Regions from separate parts of the Agrobacterium sp. 22-226-1 genome, predicted to be linked through region 2. Evidence: riboswitches for the same ligand, from Rfam matches in the RefSeq annotation. Region 2 holds a riboswitch; each other region holds the start of a gene.

Region 1 (3,272 bases), on a different contig from region 2:
CGACCGCCGGCCATTCGATAAACCGAAAAATCGAAACCGGCCCCATGCCGAGGCTCGCCGCCATGCGCCAATATTCGCCCGGAATGCGCTCCAGCCCTGCCAGCATCAGCCGTACCGAAAGCGGAAGATTGAAAAACACATGGGCAATGAGGATGCCGGACAGGCCGTAAATGCTGAAAGGCTCATCCGCCCCGGCAAAAACGAGGGCCGAATTCAAAACGCCCTGCCTGCCCCAGATGGTGATGATACCGAAGGCGCCGACGATCACCGGCAGACCCATCGGCACCGCCATCAGCCTGACGATCCAGATCCTTCCCGGAAACTCGCGCCGCCGGCAAAGCGCCAGCGCCACCGGCAGGCCGAGAACAATGGAAAGAAGGGTGGAAAGCGTTGCCTGATAAAGCGTGAAACGCAGGATGCGCAGCGTATAGGCATCCATGATGCCGGCAGCGGACACGCCGGCATCAAAGGATAGGAGAGCCGCAACCGCGAGCGCCATGAACAGGAAAACGGCGGCAAAAGCCGCCGTTCCGAAAATGATCGACCGCCGGTAATCGCGACGCAGCATCATGCGCGGGTGTGCCTCTTCCTCAATTCATGCTCATGGCGGCAAACCATTCATCGATCCATGCCTTGCGGTTCTTCGCCACCTCTTCCGGATCCATCAGGAAAGTCTTCTGCGGCACCACGAGTTTCGAAAACGCCTCCGGCAAGGGCTTCGAGGTCGCCGCAACCGGCATCATCCAGTTGTTTTCCGGAATGGCATCCTGAAAACCGGATGTCAGCGTGAAAGCGAGAAATTGCTTTGCCAGCTCCTTGTGCGGCGCGCTTTTAAGGAGACCGGAAACCTCGATCTGGATGTAATGCCCTTCGGAAAAGGCGGCGGCCTGATAACGATCCGTTTTTTCAGCGACCATGTGATAGGCGGGCGAGGTGGTATAGGAGAGCACCATCGGCACCTCACCCTTGGTGAAGAGGCCATAGGATTCCGACCAGCCCGGCGTAACGGTGAGAATGCGCTTCCTGAGCTTTTCCCAGGCCTCCGGGGCCTTGTCGCCGTAAACCGATTTCACCCATAGCAGCAGGCCAAGCCCTGGCGTGGAGGTGCGCGGATCCTGAATGACGATTTTCTGCGAGGGGTCGCCTTCCACGAGGTCTTTCAGGCTCGTCGGCGGGCTTTTCACCGCCTGCGTATCATAAATGACAGCGAAATGACCGTAATCATAGGGAACGAAAACATCGTCCGTATAGCCGCCCGGCACCTTGGCCGCCGATGCATCGATGCCGCTGACATCGAATAGGCCGGTCTGTTTTGCTTCCGCGACAAGATTGGTGTCGAGACCGACGACGACATCCGCCTTGGACCCCGCCCCTTCAAGCTTCAGACGATTGAGCAGCGCCACGCCATCGGCCACGCCGACGAAATTGACCGTGCAATTACAAACCTTCTCGAAGGCCTCCTTCACCTTGGGACCGGGACCCCATTCGGAAACGAAGCTCTCATAGGTGTAGACGGTCAGTTCCTGTCTATCCTGTGCAACGGCAAGACCGGGCAAAAACAGCGAGGCGGCAAAGAGGGAATTCAGGAAAAGACGACGGTGCACGGGTATCTCCTCAAAAAAACGATAGGGAAATAGCCGCCTGCGTTAAAGCCGTCTAATCCCTCCGCCGGTATGAACCGGATCAGGTTCTTCGGGTTGGCAAGCCTCTCAGCCTTTTGCACCCAAGCGCAAAAGACACCCCGTTAGATCAAGATGATGGTGTAGTCCCGCCGTCCCTGATTGGCAAGATGGCCGAGGTCAGCCCTGTTCCGTCATATGCACCAGTTCCCAGACGTGCCCGTCGGGATCCTGAAAGCTGCCGGCATACATGAAGCCATGGTCCTGAACAGGCTTCCAGCCGCTGCCGCCGGAGGCGAGCGCCGTGGCGATCATCCGGTCGATTTCCTCCCTGCTTCCGGCGGAAAGACAGGTCAGAACCTCGGTGGTTCGCGTCGCGTCGGCAATGTCGCCGTTGATGAAATCGCGGAAACGTCCCTCCTGGAGAAGCATCACGAAGATATTCTCTTCCACGATCATGCAGAGCGTGCGGTCATCCGAATATTCCGGGTTGAAGCTGAAACCGAGAGCAGTGAAGAAGTTTCTTGATGTCTCGATATTCTTGACCGGCAGATTGACGAAAATCATGCGCATTTTCACAACTCCTCCAAACGAACGCCGGCATAGAACGGCAATTCTGCTTTTCTGTCAAAGGCCGAAGGAGGGCCGGCCAAACGGGGGCTGATTGCCTTCAGCCCTCCAGTTCCTCGCGCAACATCTCCAGTTCCAGCCATTCTTCTTCCATGGCCTCCAGCTTGTCGCGCAGCTTCGACATTTCCTGCGCCAGCGTGTTGAAGGCCGCCGGGTCCTTTGTGAAAAGCTCCGGATCGGCCATGCGCTGCTCGTGTTTTGCGATTTCGCCTTGCGCCTTTTCCATCTCCTTCGGAAGATTTTCGAGCGCGAATTTCTGCTTGAAGGAAAGCTTGCCCTTGGCCTTTGAAGGATCCTGCGATGCAGAGGCCGAAGGTGCGGCCTTCGCCTTTTCCTGTTTCTCAGCCTTGCGTTTTTCTTCCGCCGCGCCCTTGCGCTGCGCCATCATGTCCGAATAGCCACCGGCATATTCGATCCATCGTCCGTCCGGTTCATCCGGATTGACGGGCGCGATGGTGGAGGTGACGGTGCGGTCGAGAAAATCGCGGTCGTGGCTGACGAGGATAACGGTGCCGGAAAAGCCCGCAACGATTTCCTGCAGCAAATCGAGCGTTTCGATATCGAGATCGTTGGTCGGCTCGTCGAGGATCAGAAGATTGGTCGGCCGCGCCAGAATGCGTGCTAGAATAAGGCGCGCGCGCTCGCCGCCGGAAAGGTTACGGATCGGCGTGCGGGCCTGTTCCGGCTGGAACAGAAAGTCTTTCATATAGCCCGTCACATGCTTCAATTCGCCGTTGACCAGCAGATTTTCACCGCGACCATCGGTCAGATAATGCGCGAGCGTATCGTTGGGATTGAGATCCTCGCGTTTCTGGTCGAGCGTCGCAATCTCCAGATTGGTGCCGAGCTTCACCGAGCCGCTATCGGGCTCCAGCTGCCCGGTGAGCATCTTCAGAAGCGTGGTTTTACCGGCGCCATTCGGGCCGACGAAACCGATGCAATCGCCGCGATGGACGCGCAGCGAAAACGGCGCGACGATCACGCGCTCGCCATAAGCCTTGGTGATGCTGTCTGCCTCGATAA
Region 2 (3,272 bases):
AAGAAAGAGCGGCCTTCATGTCCCTCGAGCTTCATCTGCGTTAGCTCGAAATTGCGGAAGCCGCCAAGCGTGGCATCCACCTTGCCGGCGATCAGGGACGGCGAGAGCGAGAAGTTGACGTTGATGAGTTCGACATCGTCCTTCGTCAGACCGTCCTTTTCCAGCATGCGTTTCAGCATCGCATCTTCAAAGCCGGAAACGGAAAAGCCGACCTTCTTGCTCTTCAGGTCTTTCAGGCTCTTGATCGGCCCATCGGCCAGAACCGTGACGGTGTTGAGCGGGGTTTCGACCAGCGTGCCGAAACGCACGAGCGGCAGGCCGGCATCGTGATCGAGGTAGAGGTTCGGCTGGTAATGTACGCCGATATCGGCCTGTTTGGCCGAGACGAGACGCGGCACGGCGGAGGGGTCTGCGGGCGGAACCAGTTCCACCTCGAGCCCCGCATCGGCGAACAGGCCGCGTTCCTTGGCGATCACCATCGGCGCATGATCGGGGTTCACGAACCATTCTAACAACACGGTCAGCTTGTCTGCCGCGTGCGATTGCATGGGGGAAAGCACGCTTGCTGCCGCGACGATGAGGGAAAGAAGAGTTCGTTTCATGGTGCCGAAAGTCTCCGTAAAGATCTGAAAAGAATGGTGTGTTCTGTTTCCTTGGCCCAGGGGGCCAGATTGGCGGTCGCCCGGTCGACAATGAGCCGCAGCAGCACAGCCATGATGGCGAGAATGGCCATGGCGGCAAACATGGTGTCGGTCTGCATGCGGGCATTGGACTGGATCATGACGAACCCAAGCCCCGCCGATGCGCCAACCCATTCGCCGATGACGGCGCCGAGTGGGGCAAGCGGTGCGGCCACCCTCAGGCCGGAAATGAGCGAGGGCAACGCCAGCGGCACGCGCAACCGGGTGAGGATCTGCCAGTGGCTCGCCTCAGTCAGCGAGGCGGCGTCGAGGATGGCGCGATCTGTGCGGTTGAGGCCATCCGTGAAAGCGGACGCAACGGGGAAGAAGATGATGATTGCCGTCATGACCACTTTCGAAGCCATGCCGAAACCGAACCAGAGGACGAGGATGGGGGCGAGCACGAAGACCGGAAAGGCCTGCAACACCAGAACCATGGGCCAGACGAGGCGGCCGAGGCGCGGGATGGCGGCAATCGTGAAAGCGACGAGAATACCGGCGGCGATGCCCGCCGCGAGCCCGAGCGCCATTTCACCGAGCGTCACCAGTGCCTGCCCGAACAGGAAGCCTGGCTGACGCCAGAAAGCGCCGGCAACATCGGCGGGCGACGGCAGGATGTAGCGGGGCGGCGAAAACAGCCATGTTCCTGCCTGCCAGAAAACCAGCAGAAGACCGACACCGTTCAGCGCATGGGTGGCACGCATGAGCTGGACCTCAGACGCAGACGCACCGTGTGCGAAGGACGGAAGGTTTCAGCATCATCATTCGTCTCCAGATATGACAATCTCGGAGATCAGGCAAAGCGGAGAAGAGAAAGGGCAACGCCTCTTGGCGCGGCAGTTCCGTTCCTACGCCGGCATGACCCGGATCAGGTTCAAGGGTCCGGCTCATCGCCATCTCAGCACCGTTCGGTGCTCCCCTCGGAAGAGTTTGTTTTGTAGGTCAAGTTTCATAAATGTCAACGTCCGACCAGCGATCCGTCGTCAGGCGTGATCTTGAATGCCGAACGGCCTCGCGCCGCTGCGCATCTCCCATTGGCGTATTAGTTATTGAGGAAATTAGATTTATCGAAAATTAGTTATCTCTTGAAACTGCCTTTCAATATTGTTCGGCTAACTTTCGCTCCGGGGAAAGTTCCGGGGGCGAATTTGAAGAACATCTGGCAGGATAAATCGGGAAATTTCGGCATTCTCAGCGCCCTGTTGATGGTGCCGTTGATTGGGGCGGCTGGCGTGGCCCTTGATATAACGCGTGGCATGGCCGTCAAATCGGACCTCCAGATGGCGGCGGATGCCGCGGCGCTTGCGGTGGTCGCCGATACGTCGTCGAGCGTTCACAAGGCAAAGGAAATGTCGGGTGACGGTGTCATTTCGCTTGGCACTGATGAAGCCTCCGCATTCTTTGAAAGCAACGAGCGGGCCAATCCCGACTACAAGCTCCTTTCTCTTGACGTGTCGGTGATCAAGCAAGGTAATGCCATCGAATCCTCGGTCAATTTCACGGCATCCGTCGGCACGACGCTTTCACGGATACTCGGAGAGGATCTCATCACCGTTTCGGGCAAGGCGACCGCCAAATACGAGACGGAAACATTCAGCGACTTTTATGTTCTTCTGGATAACACCCCCTCGATGGGCGTTGGCGCGACGCCAACCGACGTTGCCACCATGGTTGCGAATACGAGCGACAAATGTGCTTTCGCCTGTCACATCGTGAAAGACGGGGTGGTGGATAAGAACAGTTATTACTACAAGGCCAAAAGCCTCGGGGTCACAACGCGCATCAATGTGGTGGCGCAGGCCACGGCAAGCCTGATGGATACGGCAAAGTCCATGCGCAAAAGCAGCAATCAATATCGTATGGCGGTTTACTCCTTCGGAGAGAAAGCGGAAGATACGAAGCTGCTCGAAGTGGTGTCGTTGACATCTGATCTGGCGATCGCGAAGAAAAAAGCCGCTGAAGTCGACCTGATGTCGATCCCCAAGCAGGGGTTCAACAACGACCAGCAGACCGATTTTGACCGGGCACTGACCCAGATTGGCGACAGGATCGGCAGTTCGGGCACCGGTGCAAGTTCGGCCAGCCCCGAAAAGATCGTCTTCTTCGTTTCGGACGGCGTCGGCGATAGCTACAAGCCATCCGCCTGCACCAAAAAAACCACCAGCGGCCGCTGTCAGGAGCCGATCGATATCAAATATTGCACGAAGCTGAAGGAAAAGGGTTTTCGTATCGCCGTGCTTTATACCACCTATCTGCCGCTGCCGACCAATGACTGGTACAATACGTGGATCGAGCCCTTTCAGCCGGAAATCGGCGCGCGTATGCAGCAATGCGCTTCGCCGGGCCTGTTCTTCGAGGTCAGCCCTTCGCAAGGTATCAGCGATGCGATGACCGCCCTTTTCAAAAAGGCCATCACATCACCCCGCCTGACGGGGTGATGGCAGGGACGAACTCGGCTATCGTTCAGCCGATGGTGAGAAGCTGTTCAAACAGCGGCCGATGACTGCTATCTGCACGATAGAACACCGCCGGCTCGCCGAGCGACGCTTCGACGGTGACGTCCTGTCCGCCGGGATAATGCGTGCCGCTCCA
Region 3 (3,272 bases), on a different contig from region 2:
GCTGCGTCCATAAAGACCGTCCACACCGGTTTCAATCAGCAGGCCTTCTTCGAACAGTCGATCGAGAAACGATGTTTGCATGTCCATGGTCTTATCCCAAGAGGCTGGTGTCCTGCTTGTGAACCAGCAGGAGATTGGCGGAATTGCCGAGAATTCGGTCGTTGGAAATCATCAGACGGGCGGAGTGCGCGTCGCGCAGGTGCCGGCCGAGGCTGTAGGGCGTGCCGTTCTTGTAGCCCATGATGCCGCAGACCAGCATGGCATGATCGATGATCTCGAGAATGGTTTCCGAAGAGCAGATTTTCACATTGTTCATGGCGACGGCAAAGGCCATGGACATCAGTTTTTCGGGGTCGCTCTTGGTGTCCTCGTAAGCCTTGATGCCGGCGATGATGTTGGATTTCACGACCTGCAGCTTGGTGGAGACCTCGGCAAGGCGGATCGCGCCGGGAGGAGCGGTGCCGGGCGACTTGCGCGCCGCGGCTCTGACGAAAGACTGGGCGCGCAGCACTGCATCCGAGGCGATGCCGTACCAGACGGCGCTCCACAGGAGATGCGAGCTTGCAAGCATGGATTGTGCAGCGATTTCCGCAAAGGGTTTCGGGAATATCTGCGCCGCCGGCGCTTCGCCACGAAACAGGAAGCCGTCCGAACAGGTGCCGCGCATGCCGAGCGTATCCCACACATGGGTCTTTTCGAGCGTGTACTGGTTTTTCAGAAAGACCGTCATCACCTGATCGGCGGGCGCGGCATCCTTGTGGGCGCGCGAGGTGATGAGGATCGCATCGGCATTGCTGCCATAGGAAATGACGGTGGCGTCTTTTTCCAGCCGGCAGAAATCGCCTTCGACCTCGATTGCACAGATGGAGTTGCGCAGATTGCCGCCAATGCCGCCTTCGGTGGTGGCGGAGCCGAGCAGAAGCTGTTCGCTGGCGATGCGGCTCATGAAGCCGGCATGCCATGCGCTCGTCTCGCCGTGTTCCACCAGGCTGGATGCCTTGATATGGTGCATGGCGAAAATCATCGCGGTTGCCGAACAGGCCTGACCAAGCCGGGCGCAGATATCGGCGATTTCCTGTAGGGAAGCGCTTTCGCCGCCCAGCGAAGAGGGGACCTGGATGCCGAGCAGACGTTCCTGTCGCAAGGCGTGGACGGCTTCCTGCGGGAAGCGGCCGGTGACATCCACCTCATCCGCGTGTTTGGCGGCGATTGCGGCGACACGGCCCGCGCGCGCGGACAGCGTTTCATCCTGCGGCGCTACGGTGACGTTCATCAGGCTGCCTCTTTACCATCCAGAATGAGCTTAACGGTGTCTTCAATGGCCCTGATGCTCGCAAATGACTTGCGGTTCAGCAGATTGTCGGGGAATTCGATATCGAATGCTTCTTCGATGCCGAGCATCAATTGCACGGATGCAAAGGAAGAAAGGCCCGCCGCATAAAGATCGGCTTCATCTGCAATCGTATCGACAGGGGTTGGAAGCTGGCCGAATTTGGCCAGTATTTCACGAATAGTCGCGTTCATTCCGACGTATCTCCCATGAATTTCACATCAGGATGGTTTGTGCTTATCGTTACGTTGCAAACGATAATATTCGCCTAAACCGTTAGGTTAATTACAACTAACGGCAGCATGCGCCATTCCCGCACCTTTGCCAAGCATGGATCGTCGGCCTTGACAAATGCCGGTCGGTGTTTTTTGCTGTGGCCATTCACCAGGGGTGTCCCGTCAAGGGGCTGAGATTCTGCTTTCATGCGCAGTGACCCGTTGAACCTGATCCAGTTCATACTGGCGTAGGGACGGTGCAAAGACCGAAGGTCGGGCGGGCGTATGACGTCGCGTTCCGGCAATTCGGTATTTTCCATCATTCCGGCTCGAACTGGGTCTCCACTGTTAAACTTTGGAGCCTCAAGATGAATATCGCTGCCAAGACTATCCCGCTGTCGGTTACCACCGGGCCGCATGCCGCCTCCACGAAAATCCATAAACCGGGAATTTTGCATCCCCATATCCGCGTGCCGATGCGCGAGATTGCGGTTCATCCGACGGCGGGTGAACCGCCGGTTACGGTCTATGATTCCTCGGGTCCTTATACCGACCCTACCCATCCCGTTCTCATTGAAAAGGGTCTGCCGCGTCTGCGTCATGACTGGGTCGTTGCGCGCGGCGATGTCGAGGCCTATGACGGCCGGCACGTCAAGCCGGAGGATAACGGCTTTGCCACCGGCGAACGCCTGACGCCCGAATTTTCGGTGCGCCACCAGCCGCTCAGAGCCACGGCCGGTAAAGCCGTGACCCAGCTTGCCTATGCGCGGGCCGGTATCATCACGCCGGAAATGGAATTCATCGCCATCCGTGAAAATCTCGGGCGCGAGGCGGCCAAGGAAAAGTTGGCGCGTGACGGCGAAAGTTTCGGCGCGCATATCCCGGACTACGTCACGGCGGAATTCGTGCGTCAGGAAGTGGCGGCCGGCCGCGCCATCATCCCTGCCAATATCAATCATTCGGAACTTGAGCCGATGATCATCGGCCGCAATTTTCTCGTCAAGATCAACGCCAATATCGGCAATTCCGCCGTTACCTCCTCCATGGCGGAAGAGGTGGAGAAGATGGTCTGGGCGATCCGCTGGGGTGCGGATACCGTCATGGACCTGTCTACCGGCCGCAACATCCACAATATCCGCGAATGGATCATCCGCAATTCGCCGGTGCCGATCGGTACGGTGCCGCTTTATCAGGCGCTTGAAAAGGTCAACGGCATTGCCGAAGACCTGAACTGGGAAGTGTTCCGCGATACGCTGATCGAACAGGCGGAGCAGGGTGTGGATTATTTCACCATCCATGCCGGCGTGCGGCTGCATTACATCCCGCTCACCGTCAACCGCGTCACCGGCATCGTTTCGCGCGGCGGGTCGATCATGGCCAAGTGGTGTCTGCATCACCACAGGGAAAGCTTCCTGTATGAGCATTTCGACGAGATTTGCGACATTTGCCGCGCTTACGATGTCTCCTTCTCGCTGGGCGATGGTTTGCGTCCCGGCTCGATTGCCGACGCCAATGACGCCGCACAATTCGCGGAGCTGGAGACGCTCGGCGAGTTGACGCAGATCGCCTGGGCGAAGGATTGCCAGGTGATGATCGAAGGCCCCGGCCATGTGCCGATGCACAAGATCAAGGAAAATATGGACAAGCAGCTGAAGACCTGCGGTGAGGCGCCTTTCTATACGCTCGGGCCGCTCACCACCGATATTGCGCCGGGTTACGACCATATC

What was found. Region 2 has a riboswitch for thiamine pyrophosphate ahead of ACQZ5K_RS04775 (ABC transporter permease). Riboswitches for the same ligand answer to the same signal wherever they lie in the genome.
Region 1: linked by a shared signal. The riboswitch ahead of thiB (thiamine ABC transporter substrate binding subunit) and the one ahead of ACQZ5K_RS04775 (ABC transporter permease) in region 2 are both predicted to bind thiamine pyrophosphate.
Region 3: linked by a shared signal. The riboswitch ahead of thiC (phosphomethylpyrimidine synthase ThiC) and the one ahead of ACQZ5K_RS04775 (ABC transporter permease) in region 2 are both predicted to bind thiamine pyrophosphate.

Annotation. Positions count from the first base shown of each region.
Region 1 is NZ_JBNWCP010000005.1:180,009-183,280, forward strand. It holds gene thiP (thiamine/thiamine pyrophosphate ABC transporter permease ThiP) at 1-571, opposite strand, end outside; gene thiB (thiamine ABC transporter substrate binding subunit) at 591-1,604, opposite strand; TPP riboswitch at 1,644-1,754, opposite strand; gene ACQZ5K_RS11055 (VOC family protein) at 1,800-2,192, opposite strand; gene ACQZ5K_RS11060 (ABC-F family ATP-binding cassette domain-containing protein) at 2,290-3,272, opposite strand, start outside.
Region 2 is NZ_JBNWCP010000002.1:395,544-398,815, reverse strand. It holds gene ACQZ5K_RS04780 (ABC transporter substrate-binding protein) at 1-602, opposite strand, end outside; gene ACQZ5K_RS04775 (ABC transporter permease) at 599-1,384, opposite strand; TPP riboswitch at 1,509-1,611, opposite strand; gene ACQZ5K_RS04770 (TadE/TadG family type IV pilus assembly protein) at 1,829-3,118, shown strand; gene ACQZ5K_RS04765 (alpha-glucosidase) at 3,144-3,272, opposite strand, start outside.
Region 3 is NZ_JBNWCP010000005.1:21,277-24,548, reverse strand. It holds gene ACQZ5K_RS10355 (amino acid--[acyl-carrier-protein] ligase) at 1-87, opposite strand, end outside; gene ACQZ5K_RS10350 (acyl-CoA dehydrogenase family protein) at 92-1,273, opposite strand; gene ACQZ5K_RS10345 (acyl carrier protein) at 1,273-1,524, opposite strand; TPP riboswitch at 1,707-1,818, shown strand; gene thiC (phosphomethylpyrimidine synthase ThiC) at 1,914-3,272, shown strand, end outside.